One region of the Paenibacillus allorhizosphaerae genome, then DNA from elsewhere that is predicted to be linked to it. Evidence: riboswitches for the same ligand, from Rfam matches in the RefSeq annotation. Region 1 holds a riboswitch; each other region holds the start of a gene.

Region 1 (7,400 bases):
AGCGCGATATCGAAGATCGTTTTGTAATATTTTTTATAAAAGGAGAGCATCCTTCCACCTCGGCATCTTAGTACCGGAGCACCTTGAAGGCACCCTCAGTTTGATTTATTGCAGCATGAACGCTCTGGACAGGGCCTGTCTCATTGCAGGAGAAGGCGCATACCCGCTGAAGCGGGCGTGTCGGTCAAGCGTTCCGATAACGGACGCCGGTTTCTTGCAGTGGCCAGCCGTGCGGCTCGTACCTTCCATTTTATAGGATTGAGAGCCCGATAGCAACAAGCTCCGCCGCAGCAGAGCGGCATCAGGTATTGCTTTCATGCGCAGCTTTCTATACAATGGATTAAAACACAAGCGGTAGGAGATGTACCCGATGAACTGTAAAATTTCGCGCAATGCGGCAAAAAAAATTTTGGAAGAGCTGGAGCAAGAAGAGGACAAGTCTCTCAAACTCCGCGTCTATATTACGCATCAGCATGGAGATCATGCCCACTATGGGATGAGTCTCGACACGCCGACGGACAAAGATGAGATCGTATCGACCGATAAAAACATCGATGTCATTCTGGAGAAGGATCAACCGCTGCTTGACGGCATCCGCATCGATTATTTTTATGTCCCGGAAGAAGGCTTTGCGATTACCAATCCGAGCAAGGGCAACCACGGCGACCACTAAGAGCCGATCGGCTAGCTCTTCAAGGAAAGGAACATACGCATGGCCAACGATATTCGTGTTTGCGACAAGTGCAAGCACATGAAAATGAAAACGACGCTGCCTAAGCTGCAAAAGATGGCGCCCGACGCCGAGATCAAAGTCGGCTGCAAATCGTACTGCGGTCCGTGCTCGCGATTCGCATTCATCTTTATTAACGGACGGTATGTCACCGCACCGACGGAAGATGAAGTCATCGAGAAAGTGCAGAAATACGTAAAAAAATAACCAATACCGGTTTGCCGGCCGTGCAGGACTGTTTGACCCGAATAGGGGTCAAACAGTCCTGTTTTTGTGTGGATCAAAATGGTTGAAACGAAGCGGAGGCAATATTGCATCCATCTATGGGCAAGAGCGGTTTCATCTTGTATAATATAATTCTATTTAATTAACCATTGGTATAATAAGGGGATTTGCTCCGTGCTGGCACAACTTAGAAATTACGGCTCCGGACGTCTGATGCCGTTTCTGAAGCAATACCATCCGATCGTTCATCTGCTGTTGGTCGGTACGGTTATGGCCCGGATGGCCTCATCGATGAGCATGCCCTTCCTTGCGATCTATTTGTCCCGCGAATCCCAATTAAGTCCGCTGCTGATCGGCGCGTTTATCGGGCTCGGCTCGCTGGCGGGTACGGTTGGCGGATTCGTGGGCGGCGCCTTGTCGGACCGGGTAGGGCGCAAAGCGATCATGATGACCGCATTGCTCGGCTGGGTCGTTGTGTTCACCGGATTTGCTTTTGCGAAGGCGACGTTGGCGTTCATGCTGCTCAATATGCTGAACGGGCTATGCCGATCGCTCTATGAACCGGTATCCCAGGCGCTCATGGCGGATGTGACGGAAAAGGAAAAGCGGCTCAAAGTATTTTCGATGCGCTATATCGCTATTAATGTCGGGGTAGCCGTAGGCCCGCTGCTCGGCGCCTATGTAGGCGTGTTCGAAGCATGGCTCCCGTTTCTCGTGACCGGCTTTATTTATTTCATCTATTCGGCGATATTGTACACTTTCCTTCGTAAATTCGGGATACGCACGATTGAAGGCGAACAGCGCAAGAACGTGACGGTCCGTTCGGCGTGGCGGATTATCGTCAGCGATCGCGTATTCCGCTTGTACATTGGTGGGGGGATCATCGGGGCAATCGGCTACTCGCAGATGACGGTCACGCTGTCGCAATACGTAGAGCAAAGCGTGGCGAAAGGAGCAGCCCTGTTCGCGCTGCTTATGAGTTTGAACGCCGTTATCGTCGTGCTGCTGCAGGCGCCGATCTCCAGGTGGTCGGAACGCAGAGCGCCGATCGTTGCGATCGTAACAGGAAACGTCATGTTCGCGCTCGGCGATATCGGGTACGCTCTGTCGCACAGTTGGACGGCTTTCATGATTTCGATGTTTCTGTTTACGCTCGGCGAGATCTTAAATTATCCGGCGGCGAACGTGTTGATCGACCGGCTCGCGCCTGAAGGGATGCGGGGGACTTATTTCGGTGCGCAATCATTTTCTAATATCGGGCACTTTATCGGACCGCTGATCGGCGGCTACCTTTTGTCGAATTGGGGCGGAAACCGGCTGTTTTTCTTGCTTGCCGTCGTGACCGTATTCGGTACTTTCTTTTACTGGAAAGGCCACCGTCTCCATGAAATAGTTCGAAAGACCTGTTAAATTCGGTTGAAATGAGAATAAAGGATCATGTTATCCCTAGGTCTAATCTTTTATTCTTTATATGTAAGAAGAATCATAATGAGACAAATTTCGATTTCGGTCTCGATAAGGGCAACCCGGACGAAAGTCCGAGGACGCAAAACTACAGGGGCTAAAGCGATGATTGAAGCCATGCCAGCCAGTTGTCGAAGGAACGGTGATGACGTAACCATAGACGGACTCCCGTTACTGCAGTCCTGCGACGGAAGAGTCTTTTTTGTTTCAGAGAGGAGCGTTTGACAAGGATGTCGGAAAAGGGCTGGAATATTATGACCCGGAAAGGCTTTTACACGAAGATCGGCTCCGATTTGATCGGTGTGTACTCGTCATCCGAAGGGCCGAAGCTGTTCATTAACCGCGAAGTGTATGAGCTCATGTCGTCATGCTGGGATGTGGAAATGGTAGCGGGACGTCATCAGCACATCATTAATTTTTATTGGTGCGGCGAAGTGAAGCTTTCCTTACGGTGCGAAGCGGACAGCAACGTGTTTATGTCGCTGTACGACTATTTGGGTTGCCGGACGATGGCCGTCCGCAACGCCTAAACTTGAATGGAAATCGTGGATGGAGTAGGCACCTGTTTGGGCTCCTGTGCATACGATGCTTTTGTCAAAGTATGGGGAATCGCCAAACAAGGAGGGATCATTCGTGACCTACCATCCCGATTTCGTGCAATCCGCTCTGTTCGAGCACCGGTTTTGGCTGCAAATATTGGGGGATCATTCCCGTTTTATCAAAGACGGGCTTTCACCGGAGGAACGGGAAGAAATCGCGCGGGCCGGCAGCTTCGTTCAAGCGTTCGATCAGTTGCTGATGCGGGTGCGGGAAGAGGAACAGGTCGAGAAAGTAAGCGAGCTTACGCGCGATGCGGCTTCATGGACGCAGCAGCTCCGAGCGTTCAAGCTTTATCTGCTGCACCGTCATTTGACAGGTAAGATCAGGCTTCATCTGTCACCGTCGTTTCTCAGCCATATGGTAAATGAACTAGAAGAATACATGCGGGTGTTGGGAAGCTTGCTATCCGGGCAGCCGGCGCCCGTCTACGAGGATATTCATCATCATTTGCTGTGGCTCCAGGACGCTTTCGGCCATGCCGCTTCGATTGCGGGCGAGCTCGATATGGCGGAAAGCCGGCTTATGAAGACGGCTCGGACGTTTGACCGCGAATTTCGCGAATTTTATGTGAAGGCGGTCGAGCTCGCCGGCTATATGAGAGCGAATATTCGCAAGTTTCCTGCGCTGTCCCGTTTCAATAAGGAAGTGGAGCTGGAGATGGCTTTGTTCCAGCAATTTTTACGGGAGCTGGAAGAGCTCCGTTTGACGCGGGAAGCGCTCGGTACGCTGACGCCGCTGATGGCGGACCACATGGCCCGGGAAGAATGCTACTATTTAACGAAGCTGTCGCAGGTCACGGAGCTGAACTCGCCGAATTGCGACCCGACAAAGCCGCGTACGGAATAAATTTTGAAACGATTCAAGAAGCGAAAAAGCCGACTGCTGCAGTGAACTGCACCTCCAATTGCTAAGGTGTGTCTAACAATTGGGGTACTGTTCACAGCAGCGTTTTTTTTCATGCGCGTATATCACGGTAAAAGTATTGTCTTTACTTCATGTATTCATAAATTATATGATTACTATAAGAACGAATGTATAGAAACTGGAAGGGACTGCCCTACATGTCACAAGTATTGTCTGTCAACATCGATGAATTGGCTGAAATTGCAAAAGCGCTCTCTTCCGAGCTGCGCATTGAAATTTTTAAAGCGATACAGAAAAAAAGGATTAACGTCAACGAAATTGCCGAAATGTTTGATTTACCGGCTTCCACCGCGACAGTCAATGTGAAAAAGCTGGAGGAGGCGAAGCTGATCCGCACGGAATTGATCCCGGGCATCCGCGGGTCGCAAAAAGTATGCTCGGCGCTGTACGACCGCATGATTGTCGATTTCGGGAAAACGGAAAAAGTGGACCCGGCGAATTATCAATATATTAGCATGCCGATCGGCCACTACGTCGACTGCGATATTATCCCGACCTGCGGTCTTGCTTCCGAAACGGGACTGATCGGTTTTTACGACGATCCGCGGAGCTTTTACGAGCCGGACAAAGTGAACGCGCAAATCTTATGGTTCCGGCAAGGTTTTGTGGAGTACCGGTTCCCGAACAAAATCCCTTTCAACAGCCGGCTCACCGGAATTGAGGTGTCCATGGAGCTGTGCTCGGAAGCGCCGCTGCACAACAAAGATTATCCTTCCGATATAACGGTATGGATTAACGGGATCGAGCTCGGCACCTGGATGAGTCCGGGCGATTTCGGCGGGGAGCGGGGCCTCTTGACTCCGGCTTGGTGGGAGACGCACGTAACGCAGTACGGCGTGTTGAAGAAGTGGAAAGTCACGACGGAAGGCACGTTCATCGACGGCAGCCAGGTATCGAACCTTACGGTGGGCGATTTGGACATCGACGGGAAGCATTCTTTCTCCTTATGCATCGGGATTAAGCCGGACGCGGTCAATCAAGGGGGAATCAATTTGTTCGGCCGCAGATTCGGCAACTACGATCAAGATATTTTGCTTCGCATGGATTATGAACCGAAAAAAAGAGAGTCCTATTCCTCGTGAGGATTAGGTTTTTTTCACTTTATTAGTTTAACATTTGTTGAAATTAAACGAATATTGTTGAATGGTGGGGTTCAGGGTGAACATGACTGCAAAAGCTAGGGCAAGCCGCTTGTTTAGTGTCATTGTGTCCATTCCGCTCTTATGGATGGGAGGCTGCAGCTTGACGGAGCCTGCTCCGCCCGTTCAGGAGGTCAAGGGATCGCCAGCGCCGGCTTATTATCAAAATCCGCTGCTCAAAAACGCGCCGGACCCAAGCATTTTAAAGGCTTCGGACGGAACGTATTATGCTTATCCGACCGGCGGCAGCAAGTTCGAGGCGTATTCCTCGCGCGATCTTGTCCACTGGAATAAGGAAGGCGTTGCCCTTAGCGGCAAGGAGCTGAAATGGGCGAGCACGAAGTTTTGGGCGCCGGAGGTGATCGAACGGGACGGCAAGTATTATATGTTTTTTTCGGCAGCCGCTTCGGACGGCATCCCCAAATTATCGGTTGCGGTTAGCGATTCCCCGAAAAGGCCGTTCAAGCATCCTTCCGAGAAGCCGCTGTTCGACTTTGGATTCGGCACCATCGATCCGTTCATTTTCAAGGACGATGACGGCAAAATCTTTATGTATTTCACGAAAACGCTCTTCGATGTCGGAGACCGCAAAGAGAGCCATATTTATGTGGCGGAACTCGCATCTGATCTGCTTTCGGTCAAAGGGGAGCCGAAGCTGCTGTTGAAACCGGAGCAGTCCTGGGAGGTCCAGAGCGGCAAAATGCGTTGGAACGAAGGAAGCTACGTCCTCAAACGAAACGGGACGTATTATTTGATGTATTCGGCCAATTGCTATTGCGGTAAAGCGTACGCCGTCGGTTATGCCACGTCCAGGCAGGCGACGGGTCCTTTTACGAAGTATGCGAATAACCCGATTTTAAGCGCGTCTTATAAAGAAGTGTCGGGCACGGGACATCATAGCGTAACGACTTCGCCTGACGGGAAAGAATGGTTCATCGTCTACCATTCGCATATCGATCCGGCCAAAGGCGGGGCGCCGAGGCAAATGAACATGGACCGAATGGGATTCGGGCCAGACGGGACGTTATATGTGAACGGACCGACGATGACGAAGCAGCCGATGCCGTCCGGTACGACGGATTGGAGCAATATCGCGGCGGAGGCGAGGGTAACGGCCAGCTCCGGGAAGAAGGCGTTTCCGGCCGATAACATCAAAGACGGCATGTATGCGATGGCGGTCAAGGACGGAACGGGCGAATGGGTAACCGAAGGGGAGACGGACGGCGCTTGGGTCATGCTGGAATGGAGCAAAGCTAAGGAAATTTCCGATGTGCTGCTGTATGACAGTTCGGAAGTGCGCAGAGGCCTGATGTCGGGAAAATTATACGTAGATCATGACAAATCGCCCATCCCGGTCACGTTTCCCAAAGAACCCGGTGCTGCCGCGATCGTTACCGTCGACAGGAAAAAGGTGAACACCATCAAGCTGATCATCGATCAAACGCTGCTGGACGGTACGGAAACCGGAATGTCTGAGATTATCGTTATGGGAAAATAAAAATAAGTTGTTTTAGTGCGATAATAATTGAAAAAAATGATTGATGTGCAATAACGGGAAACGATAAAATTTTTATAGACGAGATCAAGTCATAAACGATTACACCCCGTATATATCGCTGCAATCAAGCTCACGAGGCATAAAAAATTACCGGTGGGAGGCAGTTGTCATGAAGGAGAAGGACATGGGCACATTTGCCAATCCGATCAAAGATGGCGGAGCGGACCCTTGGATGATATTCAAGGACGGAACGTATTACTACACGCAAACGACGGGAAAAGATATTTCGGTGTGGCAGACGCATTCCATCGAAGCGATCGGCACCGCGGAACGGCGGGTCGTGTGGACGCCGCCTCAGGAAGGTCCGATGAGCAGAAGCATATGGGCGCCGGAGCTGCATGCGCTGCAGGGGAAGTGGTACATCTATTTTGCGGCGGACGACGGAAAAAACGAAAATCACCGGATGTACGTGCTGGAGTCGGAAGGCGAAGACCCGTTCGGACCTTACCGTGTCAAAGGGAACATCGGAGATCGCACGAACAAGTGGGCGATCGACGGGACGGTATTGCAAAAGGAAGACGGCTCGCTCTATTTCATATGGTCCGGTTGGGAAGGCGACGTAAATGTCAGTCAAAAGCTGTACATTGCCCGAATGAGCAATCCTTGGACAATTGAAGGGGAACGGGTGGAAATCGCTTGTCCCGAATACGATTGGGAAACGATCGGCGATCCGAAGGTACTCGAAGGTCCGCAGGTGCTGTTGCATGAAGATCGCATCCATATCGTCTATTCCGCCAGCGGCAGCTGGACGGACGATTAC
Region 2 (7,400 bases), on a different contig from region 1:
AAGATAATTGGACACGTGAAGTACCGTTTGTCTCGCGGTATTCAAGCCGTATATCGTATCGTTTCCCGGCTTCGAATGGGATGGCCACCTGCTTAACGCTAGAATTATGTGCCTCCCAATCATCAATTATTAGATTTTCGTTAACCCAGAGCCTCGCTCCCCCGTGCGCTTCGGTGATAAGCGTATAGGTTTCAGAATAGAGCGGTTCGATCTGTCCGGTCCATCTTACAGAGAATTCGTCACCTCGAACGCCGGGGGCAGGAGAATTATGATTCCAATCAAATTCGACTTGACTATCAACACGGGTATGCTTTAGGTCTGTCAACGTTGTCTGTTCAAAATATTCTCCTTTCAGCCCCGTCCCATGCCCCGCTTCCGGTAAAGTCGATTTATAGATGACCGGACTCCAAGGTCTCGGCCCTCCAGGCAGAGTGGCTCTCACTCTATAACTATGTCCTGTATTCGGCTCCAATTGATAGTGGGTAAAGACGGTTTCCGTTACATTTGCAATGACTGTATTATCCGCTTCGATCTCGTAGTTCAAGGCCCCGGGAACTCTGTCCCAAGATAGGGTTATGCTTCTCGCCGTACTGGCAGCCTTCAGGTTCGTCGGTACTTCAGACTGAACAGTGAGGCTAATGAGGCTTGTCCAATCGCCTACTCCTTGTTCATTTCTAGCGCGTACCCTGTATGAATGCGTAGTATCGGCCATTAAATCGGCATGCTCGTATTTCGTGGCTGTCCCAAGATCGATGATACTCCCATCCACCTCAAGCTCGTATCCTAGAGCACCGGGTACAGTATCCCAAGTTACGGTTACTGTCCGATCGATTGCGTTCGCTTGAAAATTGGCAGGGACACCGCCTCGCGTTATTGCGTTCAAAACAGGGCTCCAATCTCCCGTAATTTCAGGAACTTTCGCCCGCACGCGATATGTATGAGTTGAATTGGCGGCAAGCGGCTGGTGAACATAAGTTAATCCCGAAGTGATATCGACAATCTGTCCGTCTACCTCGACGTCATATCCTGCCGCTCCCGGAACTGCATCCCATGTTATCGTAATGGACTTACTGTTAGACGAGTACTGCACATTCGTCGGAACCCCGGGAATAAAGGGTGGATACAGCTGACTTTTTGGAATAACTTCTTTAAGTTGACTCGGGCTGGACCATAGCAGCGTGATTTTGGCGGCTCCCTGGTTATCTTTGTATTCCAGCTTAATGTCGTACAATTGTCCGGCAGTAAAAGAAATTACAGTACTGTCTTTTACCATCCCGTGACCGTCCCAATTATCGATCAACAATTGTTGGCCCACCCACAAACGAACCCCGCCATGTGCTTCTGTATATAAAGTGTACTTTTCCGAATATTTCGGTTGTATTTTTCCGCTCCATCGTATAGTAAAAGCACTCTTGTCCAAAGCCGGATCAGGAGAATGTCCTCCCCAATTGAAGTTCACTTGGTCATCCAGTCGTATAATCTTTCGATCGGAGAAATCGTCGCTGTTAAAATATTCTGCCCTAAGCCCACTACCCTGTCCGGGTGTCGAAACCATTGGGGGTATAATGACCGTTAAAAATATTGACCAATCGTTATTTTTAGCACGTACCCTGTATGAATGCGTAGTATTAGGCTTCAAATCGACATGCTCGTATTTCGTGGCTGTCCCAAGATCGATGATACTTCCATCCACCTCAAGCTCGTATCCTAAAGCACCGGGTACAGAGTCCCAAGTTACGGTCACTACCCGATCGACTGCATTCGCTTGAAAATTGGCAGGGACAATACCTCGTGTTGTTGCGTTCACAATAGGGCTCCAATCTCCCGTAATTTCAGGAACTTTCGCCCGCACGCGATAGGAATGTGTTGATTTCGCGGCAAGGGGTTGATGCACATAGATTAATCCCGATGCGTTATCAACAATCTGTCCGTCTACCTCGACGTCATATCCTGTCACTCCCGGAACTGCGTCCCATGTTATTGTAATGGAGCTGCTATTGGATGAGTACTGCACATTCGTTGGAACACCAGGAACAATGGGTGGATATAGCTGGCTCTTTGGAATAACTTCTTTTGGTTGACTCGTGCTGGACCATAGCAGCGTGATTTTGGCGGCTCCCTGGTTATCTTTATATTCCAGCTTGATGTCGTATAATTGTCCGGCAGTTAAAGATATTACGGCACTGTCTTTTATCATCCCCTGACCGTCCCAATTATCGATCAGCAATTGTTGGCCCACCCACATACGAACCCCACCATGTGCTTCTGTATATAAGGTGTACTTTTCTGAATATTTCGGTTGTATTTTTCCGCTCCATCGTATAGTAAAAGCACCCTTGTCCAATGCCGGATCAGGAGAATGTCCTCCCCAATTGAAGTCCACTTGGTCATCCAGTCGTATAATCTTTCGATCGGAGAAATCGTCGCTGTTAAAATATTCTGCTCTGAGCCCACTGCCCTGCTGGGATGTAGGCCCCAATGGCATAACTGCTGACGTCGTGACATACAGAGGATCACTTTTAGCAGATGTATTGCCCGATTGGTCCGCCGCCAAAACCTCATATTTGTATGCAGTTCCCGAAGTTAGCCCCGAGTCGACGTAGTATACTTTTCCCGTTTGGTAAACATTGTTTCCTACTGTAGCGATCTGCAGATTGTTACGGTATACCGCATAAGTCACAACACCTTGATTATCTGCAGCGATATTCCAATTTAATGTAACTGAGCTGCCTGTAACTTGTGACGCATACAAATTTTGCGGAGCGGAAGGAGGAATTGTATCCGCTGATCCATTTGCGTGAACATAGTTCTGTTTGCCCAAACCCGGCAGTGCCAACGGCACTATAAGTTGGAACAACAGAAGCAACGACAAACAAGCAGAGATATTACACAACCACTTTACTTTTTTCAATAATAACAACTGTTATCTTCTCCCTTTTCTAAAATTAAACAGCAAAAAACAAGCCAATCCTGGCAACCCGGCTACCGTACTCCTGAACTCAGAGTTTAGGCCCGTGGCTTTGCGTCCCTCCCTTTCGGCGAGGTTTGCCTTTTTTCAGTTCACTTGTTTTCTAGAAAAAATCCTAAGTCTTGGGTATTCAGTCCTAATTGATTCGACAAATCAAAACAATATCCTTCTTTATTTGGCAAAATTATTTATTTATTTTTACGTTAGATTATACGGGGGGGAGGGTGCCGGCGAGGCCGATGGGCAGATACGGACCGTATTTCAGATCCGAATGCCACAGACGATTGTGGTAACGTTATTGAAACCTACGAGCGGCGACTCCAGATTCGGCGTACATGCGCATATGTCGCGTACTGTAACCGCGCTGGGCTAATCTCTCCTAAAGGGTGTTGCGCTTGATTTCGCCGGGCTGGATGCGACCTTCCCATTCGAAAATCTGAATGATCTGCGCAACGCTGCGACCCGGCTTTTACAACATATAGCTCTTGACGGATGGTATGTCTAGGAAAGACATTATTTTGGATATACGGTCTGAGATTGGTCATGAGTACGAGAGCCTGCAACTAGATTTGGTTTCTCACAGCAGGAACTGTTCTCCTATTGAAGGGGTTTAGAATCGTACATTTGCTGGAATTGATCGGTGGGGGGCGTAATATGTATGACTCAAAAATTCCTCAGTAAAGAATGAGGTGCCGCGGCACCTCATTTCCTCTTATGTATAATCTTTACTTTAAGTAGCTATAATAATCATGTTAAGCGGTTTTATTTTAGGGTAGGGACCACATGTACTCTTTTCGAATTCGTGTGGTTTCTCTGTATGCGGGTCAAAAAACGAGATTTATAGAAACTGTTATAGTCTGCTGAATCCTTGGTTTTACTGGTTTTTTGGCTTTCGTATTACGTTCACTTAGGCTCGTTTTGTTAGTTTAGGAGAGGTTTTTTCACCAGTTTTACACCAACATATCACCAGTTTTACACCAAATTTTTTACAGCAATATTACACTGGTATTTACACCATATTTAACACCAATAGTACCAAAAAAGGCTCATTACTGGACACATGTTCCCAGAGAAATATGTATGGGTTCATGTGAAGGAGATAGGTTTACACCATGATCATACATGCACCCAAAGAGGATATATGTTGTTAAAAACCGCGAAATACATACACCTCAATGTAAATCCATGTTAATTTCGGGTGAAATACTAACACCAATTTTTACCGCCCTCCCAATTAATTCCTTGTTCACGGAGCTGCTGCACGTAGATTTAACAAGGGCCTAAACGACTTTCGTTACCCTTTTCCACACCAATTTTAATTGGTGACAAATGGGTGCATGTAGTTTGGTTCGAACATCATGCTTGCAACTGTGCGGCTAAGTCTTACCGGATACGCTTAAACTCAAGACGAGGTTTAGAAAAACCCACTAACTCATGCGCTGTTCTTACGACTTATATTAAACTCCGCGAGTCTGTAAAATAGTTTGTGTAAACTCCCAAATCTATTAAAATGGAAATAGATGAAAGGTTGGGGAGAACAGATGGGACTCTGGACGAAATAGCAATTGCGAGCATTTATTAAGGAAAATAACTTGGTAACAGCCCAAGATGCACAGAATGCCTTGAAGGACTCATTTGCAGAGACGCTGCAGGAAATGCTAGAGGCCGAGATGGATACGCATCTAGGCTATACAAAACATGACACGAAGACGAAAACAACCACGAACAGCCGGAACGGTAAAAGCAAGAAAACGGTCACCAGCGAATACGGCGAACAAGAAATTGCAGTGCCTCGCGACCGTTTGGGCGAATTTGAGCCGCTGGTAGTTAAGAAGCATCAATCCAATGTAACCGGGATCGAAGATCAAAATCGTAGCCTTGTACGCTAAGGGGGTGAGCACTCGGGAGATCCAGGATCACTTGCAGAATATCTACGGCATCGAGGTCTCTCCAACTCTGATCTCCAATGTCACGAACAAGATCGTTCATTAAAGAATGGCAAAATAGGCCGCTACAAGGCGTGTACGCGGTGGTGTTTCTGGATGCGATTCACTTTAAAGTGAAGCAGGATGGAGCGATTATCAACAAGGCAGCCTACATGGTCATCGGCATCGATTTGGATGGGAACGAAGATGTACTGGGCATGTGGATCGGAGAAAAAGAATCGGCCAAGTTCTGGCTCAGTGTGCTCAACGAACTGAAAAACCGCGGTGTTCAAGACATTCTGATCACCTGCGTGGACAACCTGACCGGCTTTCCCAGGCCATCGCGGCCTGCTATCCTCAAACGGAGATTCAGAAATGTATTATCCATCAGATTCGCAATTCGACCCGCTATGTATCATACAAAGATTTGAAAAAGGTCACGACTGATTAAAAACGATTTACAAGGCTGCAACCGAAGAAGCAGCCCTCGTCGAATTGGACCGGTTTGAAGAAATCTGGGGAGCCAAGTATCCACTGATCATACAATCCTGGCGTAAGAACTGGGATGAGTTGGCGACATTTTTCAAGTATCCGCCTGAGATCCGTAAGCTCATTTATACAACGAACATCATTGAAAGCTACCACCGGCAACTGCGGAAAGTAACCAAAGGCAAGAGCATTTTTCCTGGCGACGATGGATGTCACACTCAAGTGGACAGGACGTGTCCAAAACTGGGGGCAAATGCTGCTTCAGCTCTCCGTATTTTTTCCAGACAGGGTGGGACAACACTTGAGATAATTTCGGATTTTTTCCCCTCGGGGAAATGGCTGCAAAAGAGTTTACACAAAATTATTGACAGACCCGACTCCGCATCGTAGTATCAGGTGAATCCTCACCGTTATGAAATCCATATCTTTTTCACCTTTGATAAATAATTTCCAATCCTTGTGTTTACTCATTTTGTTAGACCCTGGATTCGTCATAAACACAGTACCAAGCAATGTATCCTCATCATTTAAATAAATTTTTGTGTTTGTTCTTACTAACTCCACACCATTTGGATTGCTTAATTCTTCGGACGCCAGGTTGATAACAATAGAATTGAAATTAAAGTAATAACAATCAATGCAATAAAATTAAATCCTCCTAAAGCACAAAATATCAAGTAGTAACTGCTGGAAAAGACTTCTTAACCTGAGACGGAATTTTATTTTCTGGAACTACAAAAGGGGGCACTTCATCTTCGGCTGCAGAAAGGAACTCTTACACACTTCTCTTAATTTCCAATTAACTCTTTTCTAATATTATTCAGACGAAGAAATCTAAACCACTCATCTGCAAACGAGATATTCATTCGAAAAATTTTATTTATCTTTTCTAAATCAATCAAGACTGAGCTCTCGTACGGATTATTTCGAACTAAATTGTTGTATATATCAGCACATTCCTGTTGACATTGTACAATTATGCGATTTATGTTCTCCGTTACTTTCAAGTCCGCGCTTTGCACCAAGCTTAAATATTGATCCTCAGTTTCAGCAAATAATTGTCTAATTGCATTGATCTTAAAACCGTGACGGACATTGAAAAGATCAGCCTTTTGTAAAATGAGCATCGTTAAATTTGTACAAATGACCGTCGTGATCGTTTGAAGCGGCAACAACAAATATTCCGGTATTCCAAGCTGTTTCTCAAAGTACTCAAACACTAACTCGAGCACAATCGTTGTAATCGTCACACCAAATAAATTAGTAACTGCATCGGCTTTTTCACTTCGACTAGTATTTTTATCACATATTATTTTTATGGCATCTACCGTTGATAAAACCAATTTCTTTGCCATTGCCAGCAGTTTTTTGACCGTTGCTTTTACCATATTAATGAGAAGATCAAGAAATGACTTAATAAAATTTTTCATAAAGGCTGTTCCAATAAATTTAAGGCTCTCGCTTAATTTTGAATATGCATATTTAGCTATTCTTTTCGTTGCTTTACTCAATCGTTCCAAAGCTTCTTCGAGTGTATCCGCCTTATTTTTCAATAACTCTTTTATTTCGTACATAAGCGGGGGCATTATATAATAGATAACTTGTCCTGCAATAACTTTCCCCATTGATTTCAGTGCTTTCTTTCCTGCATCTGTTGCAACTTTCTTATATTTAGCTTCCTTTAGTATCACTTTACTTTCGGCATTTTGAGAAGCTTTGATATTTCGAACTAACTGATTCTTTACTGATTTAGGCACCTTTCCTTCTTCATTCAAGTAGCCCTTATCTTTTAATTGTTGTACTTTATTCGAGTTATTATCATCCTCCCATCTCTCAATAATAGCGCTAGCGTACTGCTCAGGAGTAGCTCTATGGGTAATATCGATTTTATCCCCGTTTTTATCCGTAACATATACTCTTACGTCACCCTTAGATGCATTCGCTGATTTATCCATCATCGCAAAATTTTCAGAAGAATTATAAAACTCTCTTAATCTTTGTATTCCCTCTTCTGAAAT
Region 3 (7,400 bases), on a different contig from region 1:
ACATCGTCCGTCAGCTCGATAGCGCCCTCGTTGCCTACCAGACGAAAGTTGCCATTCCATGGCGTTAACGTCCCGGTGTCTTCCAGGCTGCCGAAATAATGAACGTTCACCTCGCCGGGAAAGCGGAAAAACGCGCCGTTCACCATGTTCCCCTCACACCAGCTCCAAGACGGACGAAACCCGCTCGCACATACGGCGATCGGGTCCGTACCAAGCAAATAGCGCATTAAGTCAAAATGGTGAACGCTTACATCCGTAAACAAAAAATCGGACGATTGGACGCGCCACGTCCCTTGCCTTGGATTGTGCATCCGCCGGAAAGTCCAATCGACGTAGGCGATCTTTCCGATGACGCCGCTCGTGAGTCCGTCCTTCACCGCCTGAATTTCCGGGGTCCAGCGGTAGTTTTGATTTACCGTTACTTGTTTGCCGTACCGGGGCCGCTTCTCATATAGCGTCATCGCTTCCTCGAAGGAGTAGGATAACGGCTTCTCGGTCAGTACATGCAGTCCTGCCTCCAACGCAAACAGCGCAATCTCGATATGCGTCCTGGGCGGGGTGACGATCAATACCGCATCGGCGGCAACCGATCGGATCGCTTCGCGGTAATCTTGATACGCCGGCAGCGCGTCGTGCTCCAGAATGCTTTTCGCTTCAGCCAAGTTGCTTTCCGACACATCGACTACGGCCGCCATCTCCGCATCCGGATTGGCTTTCACCGTTCGAAGCCAAGAACGGCCAAAGCCGCCGACGCCAATTTGAATGATTTTCAATTTGCTCATGTCGCCAACCTTTCCTAAGCCAATTCTGCTATGTATACGCACGGCTTGATTTTACATCGGTCGGTGTCTCGGCTCCATGGCGGATATATCCTTTATTTTGTATATAATTATCTTTTTGAAGAGAACCGGGTTCGGTGGATGATGGATCATCGTTTGATTCGCGGTAATTACGGGTTCTGGTTCCAACTCGATTCAAGCGTGGGTGGCCTGAACCCACTTTCTTCTGTAGTTTGCATAATGCGTTTTGCAGAGGCCTCTCGCTTGCGAAGGAGAATGACAGCCGGTCATGATGCATTCCGCTTTCGTACCGCTTCGATTGATCAAAGAAACGGACGGATCTTTATGTCTTAACCAGCGCTGATAATGCGTATTGCACAAACCGCGTGATCTGCTCATTCGTCCGCAACCGTCTACGATGCAAGCTATTTCTTTTGTCCTCATGACAAAACCCCCTTGTAATATATACGATACAAATTGTATCTACCAAGTTATAAAAAAAGCGCCTCCTTATACGATCGTTCATGCTGCTTAAATCCATGCTGTGAGATCGTCGAAAATGCAATCGCTTCATTCATATTACATTAATTTTACATCCGTCTCTCTGCTTTTTACAATGGCTGTTGACGCGAATCTTCATAAAAAAATAATAAAATTTTACTGTTCGATTATTTAAATTTGCATTAATTTGTAATAAATGTAAATTACGGCGCGAGATTTTTCAGGTCCGTCAAATGAATCGCAAACTCCCGTTCGATGGCATCGATCCGGACTTTCAGTTCTTGTCCCCATTCTTCATCGCAGACCACGGATGCTGCATACGCGCAGTTATACAGTTCCCCGAGCTTTCGGGCAAACAGCGCATTCGCCTGAAGACATATCGACAGTTCGTGATGCTCCTCTGTCGTCAACTCTCTGGTTTGATGATACGTCCAAAGTTCCGCCATCCGATAATGAAAAGGCTGCATCTTTTCCCACGCTCCCCGGATAAAATGATTACCTTCCCATTGTTGACCGTTTTACGGAGAGTTAGACGCGGCATGGAGATTTTCATCGGGATTCCGCCTATCGAATCATTGTAAACTCGCACTCGTCGCGCAAAAACAATCTGCCCCCGACATTAACGAAGATCGGATTGAAACTTTCGAGCCCGCCGATGAATCCGTATTGTTCCATCATCTCATGCTTGACGAATACGGGCGATTGTGCCAAAAACGCGGCTTCGAAGTCGTAGTCGGTTTTCATGCGTTTCTTCATGTCGTTCACCCCATGTTTAGGATGCGGACCGATTCCCATTTTCATCCGTTCATATAAAAATAATGATTACCTGCGGTGTCACATTGCCGGCAACGGCTGCATATAATGTTTTGGTTGAACAAGTTGATGTTGGAGGGATTCCGGTGGTTGTTACAGAGGAGCTTTGTGAAAAAGAATTGGTTATGCACAAGCTGCACGACATGGGGTTGGATCAGATCGCCAATTGGATTCATGCTTTACCCGAGGACAAGTGGAAGACGCTGTTCATGCTTTACTGGCCTACGCTTGTTAAAAAATGCGGCATTGAGGCATAAGTTTTCGTCCTACATAGCTGCATAATGGTGGAAGAAAACCCTTGACCCTTCAAGGGTTTTCACATGATTAGAGCCAATTTTGGAAAAAATTTGAATTTAACTTTGAACCGCGTTGATAGACGTATTCCGTACAAGAATCTCATTCTTACGAAGCAGCATTTCGAATGTCTTGGCCGGGAGCGGCTTGCCGAATAAAAAGCCCTGCACCTCATCGCAGCCGTACCGTCTGAGATATTCGTACTGCTCGACCGTTTCCACTCCCTCGGCAATGACATTGAGTCCCAGGCTGCGGCATAAGGAAATGATCGTATTCGCTATGACCGCATTCGGTATTTGCTGGACGAATCGCCGATCGATTTTGAGCGCATGTACATCGAACTGCATCAAATAATTCAAAGAAGAGTAGCCTGTCCCGAAATCGTCGATCGAAATATGGATGCCCAAGCTGCGAAGTTCCCGCAATTTCACGATGTTCGTATGTTCCGACCGCATCAAGCCGCTTTCCGTTATTTCAATCTCCAGCCATTCCGGGCTCAGACGGGTTTGTGCGATCACTTCCTTGATCATCGGAATGAAATCATCCTGCTGCAGCTGTCTGGACGAACAATTGACCGCGACGCGCACCGGGGGCAATCCTTGGTCCTGCCAAGCTTTGTTTTGCCGGCAAGCCTCTCTTAACACCCATTTGCCGAGTGGAATAATAAAGCCGGTCTCCTCCGCAAGCGGTATAAATTCGAGCGGAGAGATGGTGCCGCTCTCCGGATGATCCCAGCGGATCAACGCCTCGACGCATTGAATTTTACTCGTCCCCGTATGATACCGGGGTTGGTAATGCAGCACGAATTCATTTTCCCTGAGCGCGCGGTTGAAGTCGCTGACCATCATGAAATTTTTATATATTTTTTCGCTCATTTTCGGCTCGTACAAACCGTAATCCTTTTTGCCCCTTGATTTAACCTGACACATCGCGATATCCGCATGTTGAATTAAATCCTCCGCCCGGCCGCCATGGTCCGGAAACAGGCTGATCCCGATGCTCGCGCTGATGTGGAACAAATGCCCGGCGTAATAAAGCGGTTCTTCCATAATGCGCAGCAGCTGTTTGCAAAGCAACTCCGCCTCTTCTATTCGGTCGATCCGGGAGAGCACCGCAAATTCGTCCCCGTCCATTCGAGCGAGCACCTTCGTTTGCGGCAGTGCCTCCCGGATTTTACGGGAAACGACCTGCAATACCCGATCTCCCATTTCATGGCCGAACGTATCGTTGATCGGTTTAAACCAGTCCAATCCCAAAAAAAGGACGCCGACTTTGGAACGCTCCGACTCAGCCGCCGTCAATGCCTGCTCCAGCCGTTCAATGAAATAACGCCGGTTGGGAAGGCTGGTCAAAGGATCCAGATAGGCAAGACGTTCCATCTTTAGGCCGGCATGATATTTCTCTATAATTTCTCCGAGCAAAAATGACAGCATCTCGACCACTTTTACATTTTCTTTGTTCGGCGTACACACGTGTCTGGAGTATACGGCGAATGTGCCAAGCACCTTATTCGACGCGGATAATACCGGCAACGACCAGCAGGACCTTATGTCGAGCCGTCGCGCTATATCCCTCCACGGACGGCAGGCGGGATCGGACCATAAATTCGATACGATCACCGTTTTTTTGTGCCATGCCGCCGATCCGCACGCCCCTCTTCCCGGGCCGATCTTCACAACGTCGATGGATCGGCTGTATTCACCCGGCAGACTCGGTGCGGCGGCCAGCTGCAGCATCTCCCCGGTTTCATCCACCAGATGAATGGAACAAATCTTGTCTGCAAATATCGTTTCTACGATTCTGATCAGCTTATGTAATATGTCGGATAAAGGCCGTCCGTTCACCATCATTTCCAATACTTCTTGGTGGCCCTTTATCATGAGTCGGCATCCTCCTGTCCGTTTATTTGGATGTTCATCGCTGACGATCCTTCGTCATCGGTCTGCTTTTCGTCAATATCCCTCCCACGAGAAATAAAAAAAATCCAGTCCGAATAAGACTGGATTTGATCGTAGCGATCCCTTCCTAATTCGGCAACCCGGCTGTCGTAGCGATCCCGCTTTAGACCCGCAGCTTTGCGTCCCCACTTTTCAATGGGTTTGCCCTTTGTCGTTAGAACATTTCAAAGAAACGATCAGTAGTTATATTGACCTAGTCGCTTAGATTCATATGCATCACTTATTATACACTTACATAATTCGACAGTAAATATAAAATTTTGCGTTTTTTTGCTCCTCTTATGCCGGATCCGCCGGAAACCGCAGGCCGATTTGCTTTCTCGCCTCATCCATGATTTCCATCGCCGTCAAGGAGACGGCATGAGAGTTCATAGTAGATTCGACGCAGCCTTTTTGCAGTAACCCGATAAATTCCCTCACCTCATGCGACATTGCGTTGGTAGTGTCTGGTTCCACTACACTCTCGACCCTTCCGTCTTTATAGCGAATATGGACATGGCCCGGATCATTGATTTTATCGATCACCATCGTTCCTTCCTCACCCTGGATTTCGGCAGGCAAATCTGAATTTGAAATTTTCGAGTGCATGACGACGGCCTCCATGTCCCGGTACTTTAGAATCAGACTTCCTTCCCCGTCCACTCCGGAGTCCAGAAGGATGCCGCTCGCCTGAATCCGCTCCGGTTTCCCGAACAAAGCCGCCATAGGATAAATGCAATAAATTCCGAGATCCATCAAGGAGCCGTTGGATAATTCTGGATTGAACGCGTTCAGTACTTTTCCTTGCTTGTAAGCGTCGTACCGGGACGAATATTTGCAATAGCTCGCAACATAGCGCCGCACGCGTCCGATTTTCGGCAAGTGGTCGCGGATCGCCTGAAACTGGGGAACCGTCGTAGACTTTAAAGCCTCCATGAGCAGAACACGGTTGTTTACGGCAGCCGCGATCATGTCCTGCACTTCGCGTGCATTGGAAGCGAACGGTTTTTCACACAGTACGTGCTTCCCGCGATTCATGCAGATGATCGCCTGCTTCGCATGAAAAGCGTTAGGGCTGGCGATATATACGGCGTCCAGCTCATGACTTTCTGCCATGCGCTCCAGATCCGTAAAACGGTGCGGAATATCCCATGCCTCCCCGAATGCGCGAGCCTTCTCCTCCGTGCGCGAGTAGACGGCGGTCAGTGCAAAGTGTTCCGACTCGCGAGCCGCTTCAATAAATTTCTCAGTAATCCAGTTCGTTCCGATAACCCCAAACCGTATCATTGGCAATCCCCCATCTCTAAATTGAAAAACACCCCTTGTATGGCAGCGGAATACTCTCACTTTACCAAACGAAGAGATGTTTTTCATGTCGGAACGAAGAAGCTTTCGCTTCCCCATTCCGACAGTTCGGTTGCTGTGCTATGATGCACCGACGCAAATAGCTGCCAGCGCTTGTGCCTGCGTTCGGTTACTTTTTGCCCGCTTTCAACTCGGTCCACAAGCGGTCGTATACTTTAGCCTGCTCGCCGGTGTCCTTGATCCACTCCGTTTGCTTGAGCTGATCGGCGGTCAAGTTCAGCATCGGGATGCTGCGGAATTCTTTGCTGTGCAGCGCTTGCGCTTTCTCGTTCGGATCGCTGTAGCCGATCGACTCGTAGTTTTTGGCGCTCACTTCCGGCTCGAACATGTAGTTGATGAATTTTTCGGCGAGCGACTTATTTTTCGCCCCTTTCGGGATCGCGTAATTATCCGCGAAGATGAGCGCGCCCTCCTTCGGAACGACGAATCCGAGATCGATGTTTTTTCCTTCGCTGACGATTTTGGCCGCATCTCCGGACCAGACCGTACCGATCCAAGCTTCCTCGGCGATAAATTTTTGCTTGATGTTATCGGTATCGAAGGCGAGCACGTTCGGCAGCAAATTTTTCAGATCGGCAACGGCCGCTTGCAGCTGCTTTTCATCTTTCGTGCTGTTGGAGAACCCGTTCTTTTTCAGCCCCATGCCGATGACTTCCTTTTGGTCGTCCAGCAGGATGACTTTGCCTTTATACTGCGGCTTCCACAGATCGGCCCAGCTTTGAACCGGATCTTTGACGAACTTTTTGTTGTATGCGATGCCGGTTACGCCCGACGTGTAAACCAGCGAATACTTGTTGCCGGGATCGAAGGGCAGGTTTTGCATGTTCGCGGCGATGTTTTTCGCATTGGGGATATTGTCCTTATTCAGCTCTTCGAGCAGCCCGAGCTTGATCATCGTCGCCACCATGTAATCGGAAGGCTGGATCAGGTCGTACTTGGAACCCCCTGCCTGCAGCTTCGCAAGCAGTTCTTCGTTGTTCGAAAACGTATCGTAGCGCACTTTGACGTTAAATTTTTTCTCAAACTCTTTCAATACTTCCTCGTCGAAATTGTCCGCCCAGCTGTAAATGCGCAGCTCCTCCTTTAAAGAACAGCCGGAAAATACGGTGAGCGCGAGCAGCAGGCAGACCAGCAAACTTGCGTAACGTTTCATCGCATGAAGACCCCTTTCCTTGGACTAAAATATTATGATCTCCGCCGGATTCGTTCCGCAAGGGTGACGGAGCCTATCGTAAACGCAATCAGCAGCGTACACAACGCATTGATTTCGGGGGAAATCCCCCTTTTCACCAAACCGTAAATGTAGAGCGGCAGCGTCGTCGAGCCCGGACCGGACACGAAGAAGCTGATCATGAAATCATCGAGCGATAAAGTAAAGGCAAGCAGCGCCCCCGCGGCAATCGCGGGCATAATGACCGGCAGCGTCACATGCCGGAACGTCTGCCACGGCCCGGCCCCGAGATCGCTGGCCGCTTCTTCGTATACGCTGCTCGTTCCTTGCAGCCGCGCGGAGACGACGGCGTACACGAACGACAAGCTGAACGTCACATGCGCAATGATCATCGTCCCGGCTCCGAGCGGAATGAGCAGCTGGCTGAACATGCCGAGCAGCGAGATGCCCATCACGATGTCCGGCACGACGACCGGGAGCAGCAGCAGCGCGCGAGCCGCTTGTTCGCCCTTCATCCGGTACCGCTCGAGCCCGAGCGCC
Region 4 (7,400 bases), on a different contig from region 1:
GGGCCGGCGGCTCGCTGAAGAGATACGTGCCGATCATCCGGTACCGCATTTTCGCCGGTCGGGAGTGGACGGCTACGCTCTGCATGCGGAAGATACGGCTGGAGCTTCCGGTCGAACCCCGGTGCGTTTCGAAGTAACGGAGACGATTCCGTGCGGCGTCATGCCGCAGCATTCGCTGGGCCGCGGCCAAGCCGCCCGAATTATGACGGGAGCCGTCGTGCCGGAAGGAGCGGATGCCGTCGTCATGCTGGAAATGACCGATCGGCTAGAGCGGGATGAGCGCACGGAAGAATCGGATGCTGCGGCAAGCGTCGGAGTGCTCCGAGCGATGATGCCGGGGGAAAATATTAGCCCGATCGGCCAGGAAGTGGCCGAGGGGGAGACACTGCTTCCTGGTGGCCGTAAGATCGGGCCGGGCGAGGCTGCGATATTGGCGACGTTCGGCTACAGCCACGTACCGGTATTCAAGAAACCGAAGGTGGCTATATTCTCCACCGGATTCGAGCTTTTACCGGTAGAAGCGTCGCTTCGGCCCGGTCTCATCCGCAACAGCAACAGCTATATGCTTGCCTGTCAGGTGACGGACGCGGGAGGAGAGCCGACGATCATGCCGGCTCTTCCCGATGATCCGGGGAAGGTGCAGTCGGCGTTGGCCGAAGCCTTGGAGTGGGCGGATGTGCTTATTACGACGGGCGGCGTATCGGTCGGCGACAAAGACGTGCTCGTCGAGTTGTTCGCCCAGTGGGACGGCGAGCTTCATTTCAACAAAATTGAGATGCGCCCCGGCAGCCCGACATCCTTCGGCTGTTGGCAGGGAAAGCCGCTGTTCGCCCTATCGGGCAATCCCGGCGCATCGTATGTAGGCTTCGAGCTGCTTGCGAGACCGTATCTGCGCGCGGCTCTGGGCTCCTCCGATCCGCTGCCGCAGATCAGTTCGGCCTGCTTGGACGCGGATTACCGCAAAGGATCCGCGTATCCGCGCTATGTGCGAGGAACGAGCCGGGTGGAGCAGGGGATGGTAAAGGTCAAACCGGCCGGGCGGGACCAATCAAGCATTATGATCTCGATCAAAGATGCGGATTGTTTGATCTTGATTCCCGCAGGCGGACAAGGAGCCCAGGCAGGCGCTCTTGTAACCACGATCAGCCTGATGGAGAAATAAAAACAATTGCGCCGGCTCCAATCACATAGAGCAAAAAAATACCCCCGACGGGCGTCCAACGCCTGTCGGGGGATTTTCGTTGCCATTAGATGACAAATGCACGGGAAACGATTACCAGCAGAATGAAGAGAACCAGAATCACACCTGTAGTTGTAAAACCGCCAACTGCGCTCATGTAACATCCCCCTTTCAGAAGATCTGTTAAATTATATGAGCGAGTGACTGCTGCGGATTGGACGATAGCCCGGTTTGCAGTAAAAAATACACATGTCTCCTGTCACGAGACGGAAATCAATAGGTGGACCCTCCGTAAAGGAAGCGATGTTCCCACTGGGAACCCGCGATGTTGTCAATCCGAACGCCGCCGGAAGCAGCCGAGTACGTATGCAGTATTTTGCCGTCTCCGAGATAAATACCAACGTGCGTAATCGTTTCTTTCGATTTGTCGATGTTGGCGTAGTTTGACGCATCGTAACCTTTGTAGCTCATAAAGAACAGTAGATCTCCTTTTTGCAGCTGACGCCAGTCGTTTTTCGTTTTACCGACCGACTTGACATAAGCGCCCTGACTGCGTGAATCGCCCGGCAGCAGCTGCTTTATTCCGTCCATATACGCTTGCCGTACGAAATCGGAGCAGTCAAAGGTGCTCGTATCGTTGCGGCTCGAGCCGAACTCATACGGCACGCCCAAATAGATCATGCCCGCATCGATCACTTTTTTCGCGGCAACCGCCGGATCGAGCTGCTTATAAGGTTCGACGTATGTTGTCGTTATGTATTGAGAGCTTGTGCTGACATAGCCGATGACACCGTTGCGATCTTGAACGTTGTACCAGAAATCGTTCGCCTTATTGAGCACGAGCACTTGCTCGCCTTTTTGCAAGTAGCGAATTCTGTCGGCATCCGTGGACGTGCCGGTCCGGAACGATACGGAGCTGACGATGGTCGCGTTCGGAGGCGATTGAAAGAGCGGTTCTTCCTGCTCCTGCGGATCCTCGAACATGGTGCTTATGTATTCGGAGCTCGTACTGACATAGCCGACGACGTCGTTTTTATCTTGCACTTTGTACCAGTAGGCGTTTACTTTCTCCAATATAAGGATGCGCTCGCCGTCTTGGATATATCGAATGCGGGAGGCGTCCGTGGACGGCCCGGTTCGGAATGAAACGGACTTGATGATCTCTCCGTTCGGCTCGGCCGGAACCTTGACATTCGTCAGCTGAATGTAAGTTGGCGAAGAGGAGACATATCCGACTTGGCCGGAGGCATCTTTGACTTGGAGCCAATTGTCATTATAAGTACTGACGATATCCAGCATTTCACCCGCCTGCAAAAAACGGATGCGTGCGCCGGAGGTGGAGGGCTGCTCGCGGAAGTTGACGGATTGGATCACCTTCACTTTTTCGGTGTCGTAGGAAAAGGCAAATGCATGATATGGAATGACCGCTAGCGATACAGCGGCGCTCATCACGAGTGCGATAAGCTTTTTTTTCATTGGCGGAAGCCTCCTGTTGTTGATAAATCTACCTTTCTACCGATAATGATAGCATACGGACGAATCAAGAAAGAGTGGGAAAATATGGGTAATCCCGGATGAATAAATAATGGATGCATGCCCTAAGTACTAAAAAATATCCCTATTAATTTAATTGTTAAATAATCCAGATACCACGGAATTATATTTATGTTGTAATCTATTAGAAGCAAGTACAATGGGATCTTGTTGATTTGATGTTTTGACGCAATATGAGTCTCAGGACACGGACATAAAGACTGCGAGTGAATTGATTTCGCCCCTTGAGAATAAGTGAAATGTTACTTAAGGATTCGTTTTGCGCTAAGGCCGTTTCGATGGTCGCGCGTGGTAATTTTTACGCCGCTTTGGTACAATCGACGAAGAAACTGATGAGGATGGAGGGGGGAACGGCCATGAGCCATTTGCAGCAACAAGAAGTGAACGAGGCGGCATCCGTAGAAATCAGGCCGATTCCGGAGGAGCATTTTCCGGATACATTAAATCTTTGGTCGTTCGCTTTTCAGATGACGTACACTCCGGAAGATATTGAGCGTCGTAAATTGGATATGCGCGATTACGAGCTTTTGGGTGCCTATGTGGAAGACCGGCTTGCCGCGGCTATGAACATTTTGGATCTGAAGACGTGGATCCAGGGAAAAGCGTTCGACATGGGCGGCATTGCCAGTGTGGCGACATGGCCCGAATACCGGCGCGGCGGTCTGGTCAAGAGGCTGCTCGATAATGCGCTGCACTCCATGCGGGACAAGGGACAAACGGTTTCGTTCCTGCATCCGTTTCAATTCGGCTTTTACCGGAGATTCGGCTGGGAGACATACGCAGAGTACAAAACATATGAAATCCCCACCGCGCTTATGCCGAAACTGTCACCGCAACCGGGCCGGATCGTTCGTTCATCGCCAGACGCAGGCTTGCTGAATCCGTTGTATGAAGCCTATGCCTCCCGGTATAACGGCAGTTTGGTTCGAAGCGAGAAATGGTGGAAGGACCGCATATTCGGTAGGAGACAGGGAGAGATTGCCGTTTATTACGATGAAGCGGGACAGCCGGGCGGCTACGTGCATTATCAGGTGAAGGACCGGGTATGCACGGTGCATGAGCTTGTAGCGCTGCATCACGGAGCCCGGCTCGCCTTATGGCGTTTTCTGGCCGATCACGACTCAATGATCGATAAGTTGAAGCTGAACGCGCCTGCGGATGACCGGCTGCCGTTCTTATTGGATAATCCGCGGATCAAACAAGAGCTGGTACCGTATTTCATGGCGCGAATCGTGGATGTCTCCGGATTTTTGGAGAAATATCCTTTCGTCTCCGGAGTGGAAGACTGCGTACGTTTGGAAATCAATGATGCCCAAGCGGCATGGAACAACGGCACGTTTCTGTTGAAAATCGATGAATCCGGAACCGCCAAAGTAGAAACGGGGGGACCGGAGACTGGGGAACATCCTGTGCTCAGCTGCGACATTCAGACGCTGACGGCGATGATGCTGAGCTACCAAAGGCCGGCGTTCCTGCATGAAATCGGCAGACTGCAGGGGCAAGAGGATGCGCTCGACGCGTTAGAACGGCTGATTCCTTGCCGGCAAACGTATTTGCCGGACTTCTTTTAAGCGGCGACATAATTATGTTTTAACCCTCGCTCGATCTGCATCCAGATGCCGGGGGTTTTTTGTTTACTAGTTTCCTGATATTTATTTTTCTGTTTAGAACAAACTATATGAAATATTTTGCCAATTGAAGCAGGATATTGTTTCAATGTGTCGAATTCATAGGTCTACATACCTATGATATAGGACTGTCAGAGAACAAGTGAACTGAAACAACGGCAAACCTCTCGAAAGGGTGGGACGCAAAGCCACGGGCCTAAACTCCAAGAATCGTATCTGGGGTACGGTAGCCGGGTTGCCAGGATTGGCTTGTTTTTTTGCTGCTTATTTTTAGCAACAATTATCCGTGAACCTCACGTACAGCAACTACGATAAGCATACCGACTTGTTTTTGCCAGAGGGACTAGATCCGCAAACGATCAAAGGATGCTATGCACTAAAGCGAGGAGCGTGAAATGGGAACGATGGAAATACGATGGTTTCGAAGGCTCGGTATATTTGGCTTAATAGCAATGGTTTTGACTAGCGGTGCAGTCCCTGCAAGTGCGGAGGGGGCAGGCACTCGCTTGACTTCTGAATCGGATCAGGTGCTGCCCATGCAGCTGTATCATGCGGGAGGTGCGTCGGTGAAACAGCAGCCAGTCTTCCGCTCCAACGGCGAATACGAGTGGAAGTGGATGAATCGAGGGAATGCCGCCGGGCAAAGAAATTTGCTTTCGGATGGAAACGGAACGTTCTACTACTATGATTACAGCAATATCATTCATGCGATCGGTCCGAATAATGAACTCAAGTGGATGTCGGTGCCACTGAAAAATGAGATCGTAAGCATGTGGTTAACCAATAATGGCAATATCATCGTTCGGGCGCAAGTCACGAAATCGACTGTTCACGTGATCGGAAAAGACGAAATACCGGCAAAATCCGATCATGTGCTTCTTTTGAATCGGGATGGTCAGACGCTTCTGGATATTACGTTAATCAACCCGAATGATAATTTTTTATTTTCGATTAATGACCATAACCGGATTGTTCTTTTGACCTTGGAAGGTATTGTAAGTTACGATTTATATGGACATAAACAATGGACTTACAGAGACGAGATCAAAATCAGCAAGGACAAGCTGGGACAAATTTTTACTAATGTAATGAGTTTTGAACTTAAAGCCGGCGGTATGGTAACGCTGTTGACTCGGGAAGGGCAATATATCACGATCGATTCGAAAGGACAACGGGTGTCTGCCGTTAAGGCTGTCCAAAAAACTATAAAAATTGGCGGAACAAATTACATCATGCTGCAAGGCGAAGACGGATTGTATTGGCAAGGGGACAAGCGTTTGACCGAAGAGGAGTTTAGAGCTGAGATTGAAAACCGGCCCCCAAGACCGAAACAGACAGTGCGTACCGTTGTATGGTCCGGTAGAAGCTATTCGAACACATCGGAGGACAATGCTCTGGTCGCCAAGGATCAGGAAGGGAATATATTGTGGACATATTTTACTCCCGATTCACAGTACGGATATCCCACGAATATCGTTTGTAACGAAAACGGAGACGTATATTTTACCGATTTCGGCGGCAATATCTACGGGTTGGATGCTCAGGGGAACGAATTGTTCCGTTTAATTCGCAATAACAAGAGCCTGACCTCAAGCGAACTTGCGGTGACGCCGGACGGCGGGTTACTTGGGAGAACCGGTGAGATCGGAATGTTCCGCATTGGGAAGCGAAGTATCGGGGTGTCGGTCAATGGCGAATCCGTATCGTTTGAACAACAACCGCTGCTGATGAACGGTACGACGATGGTGCCTTTTAGGCCGGTGTTTGAGAAGCTTGGGTTGCACGTGGACTGGAACGAGACTACCCGAACGATCCAAGGGTCGAAAGAGGGGATGGATATTCGGCTGGAGTTGGGTCAAACCGAGGTGACAGTCAATGGAGAGCGTACGGTGTTATCCGCTGCTCCGGAAATCATCAACGGTACGACATACGTTCCGCTACGATTTGTAGGCGAGGCATTGAAGCTTCAAGTGGAGTGGGATGGTATGAACCGGGAAGTGCGAATCGGTTCCCCTGACCAATTGGCGAAACAGGCTGTCGTTCGTTTCATGAAGCATGTAGAACAAGGCGATGATTTTAAAGCAACGGCTGATTTAAGCGACTCAAGCCAATCGATTAATGAGCGTGTGCCAGCACTGGCCCCGTTTTTTAAACGAAAGCAATGGATGAGCGATATTCAATCGATGACCGCCGTTGAAAGTAGTGAAGATACGATCATCGTGAACACGATTCAACGGGATCGGAGCTACAATTTTGAAGAAATACGCGAACAAGTTCAGAATCACTGGTATCAAGTCAAGCGGACCCCGGACGGACAGTGGAAACTGGAGGACGCGGATCTTTTTCAACGCGAAACGATATTTCAGGAGGAACATGAACATGAACATGAAAAGTAAGGATCACGGAAAATCCTTTTTCGATGGATTTAAAGAATGGAGAAAGTTCGATTCGAGCGGTAACTTAAAACGACGAGCAAAGGAATGAGATAAATATGTTCAAAAAACTGTTATCTGTTTTATTAACCGTAAATCTAGTATTTTTTATTATCTTACCTACCGCGTTTGCGGAACAATCGGATCCGGGAATTATACTTTATCTGGATGGAACTAAGATCACGTTTGATGAAAAACCGCAAATCGCGGGTGGGACTACTTTAGTCCAAGTCGCCCCTATTTTCAAATCATTAGGCTTAGAAGTTGAATGGGATCGTGAAACTGAAACCGTTACGGGAAAAACAAAAGATATAAACATTCAGCTTACGATTGGGGAAGCGGAAGCGACGGTCAATGGTGAAAAAAGGAAGCTAGATGCCGCTGCTTGCATAATCAATGGTTATACATTTGTTCCCTTGCGTTTTATAGGCGAATCCACCGGCAGCAACGTCACTTGGGATGAAAAAAGCTCAACTGTTTTTATAACAAGGCCGATTGCCGAGAGTTTCGTGAAAGACCTAAATTTAGACATAAATAAAGAAATGACAAAAGAGGAAGTTAGGAAACAAGAGAAATCCCACTTTATTTACCAAGACCAAAGCGGTC

The links. Region 1 has a riboswitch for cyclic di-GMP ahead of ACFQI7_RS22145 (hypothetical protein). Riboswitches for the same ligand answer to the same signal wherever they lie in the genome.
Region 2: it holds a riboswitch for cyclic di-GMP, as region 1 does, so the genes downstream of both, ACFQI7_RS32660 (PA14 domain-containing protein) here and ACFQI7_RS22145 (hypothetical protein) in region 1, are expected to answer to the same signal.
Region 3: it holds a riboswitch for cyclic di-GMP, as region 1 does, so the genes downstream of both, ACFQI7_RS25380 (bifunctional diguanylate cyclase/phosphodiesterase) here and ACFQI7_RS22145 (hypothetical protein) in region 1, are expected to answer to the same signal.
Region 4: it holds a riboswitch for cyclic di-GMP, as region 1 does, so the genes downstream of both, ACFQI7_RS27210 (copper amine oxidase N-terminal domain-containing protein) here and ACFQI7_RS22145 (hypothetical protein) in region 1, are expected to answer to the same signal.

The regions. Positions count from the first base shown of each region.
Region 1 covers NZ_JBHSRV010000006.1:161,607-169,006, reverse strand. The annotation lists gene ytvI (sporulation integral membrane protein YtvI) at 1-50, opposite strand, end outside; gene ACFQI7_RS22165 (hypothetical protein) at 106-318, opposite strand; gene ACFQI7_RS22160 (HesB/IscA family protein) at 371-673, shown strand; gene ACFQI7_RS22155 (DUF1450 domain-containing protein) at 713-937, shown strand; gene ACFQI7_RS22150 (MDR family MFS transporter) at 1,169-2,365, shown strand; cyclic di-GMP riboswitch class I at 2,466-2,555, shown strand; gene ACFQI7_RS22145 (hypothetical protein) at 2,650-2,949, shown strand; gene ACFQI7_RS22140 (DUF2935 domain-containing protein) at 3,053-3,865, shown strand; gene ACFQI7_RS22135 (ArsR/SmtB family transcription factor) at 4,081-5,025, shown strand; gene ACFQI7_RS22130 (glycoside hydrolase family 43 protein) at 5,108-6,580, shown strand; gene ACFQI7_RS22125 (glycoside hydrolase family 43 protein) at 6,750-7,400, shown strand, end outside.
Region 2 covers NZ_JBHSRV010000017.1:63,710-71,109, forward strand. The annotation lists gene ACFQI7_RS32660 (PA14 domain-containing protein) at 1-2,842, opposite strand, end outside; cyclic di-GMP riboswitch class I at 2,970-3,060, opposite strand; partial or broken gene ACFQI7_RS37945 (transposase) at 3,195-3,434, opposite strand; partial or broken gene ACFQI7_RS32665 (IS256 family transposase) at 4,534-5,692, shown strand; gene ACFQI7_RS32670 (hypothetical protein) at 6,171-7,400, opposite strand, start outside.
Region 3 covers NZ_JBHSRV010000008.1:117,563-124,962, forward strand. The annotation lists gene ACFQI7_RS25355 (Gfo/Idh/MocA family protein) at 1-782, opposite strand, end outside; gene ACFQI7_RS25360 (hypothetical protein) at 975-1,223, opposite strand; gene ACFQI7_RS25365 (DUF7667 family protein) at 1,484-1,747, opposite strand; gene ACFQI7_RS25370 (hypothetical protein) at 1,845-2,036, opposite strand; gene ACFQI7_RS25375 (hypothetical protein) at 2,180-2,350, shown strand; gene ACFQI7_RS25380 (bifunctional diguanylate cyclase/phosphodiesterase) at 2,447-4,267, opposite strand; cyclic di-GMP riboswitch class I at 4,417-4,501, opposite strand; gene ACFQI7_RS25385 (Gfo/Idh/MocA family protein) at 4,625-5,611, opposite strand; gene ACFQI7_RS25390 (polyamine ABC transporter substrate-binding protein) at 5,799-6,842, opposite strand; gene ACFQI7_RS25395 (ABC transporter permease) at 6,875-7,400, opposite strand, start outside.
Region 4 covers NZ_JBHSRV010000009.1:191,656-199,055, reverse strand. The annotation lists gene ACFQI7_RS27230 (molybdopterin molybdotransferase MoeA) at 1-1,162, shown strand, start outside; gene ACFQI7_RS27225 (YjcZ family sporulation protein) at 1,248-1,337, opposite strand; gene ACFQI7_RS27220 (C40 family peptidase) at 1,454-2,656, opposite strand; gene ACFQI7_RS27215 (GNAT family N-acetyltransferase) at 3,091-4,305, shown strand; cyclic di-GMP riboswitch class I at 4,510-4,605, shown strand; gene ACFQI7_RS27210 (copper amine oxidase N-terminal domain-containing protein) at 4,869-6,758, shown strand; gene ACFQI7_RS27205 (copper amine oxidase N-terminal domain-containing protein) at 6,854-7,400, shown strand, end outside.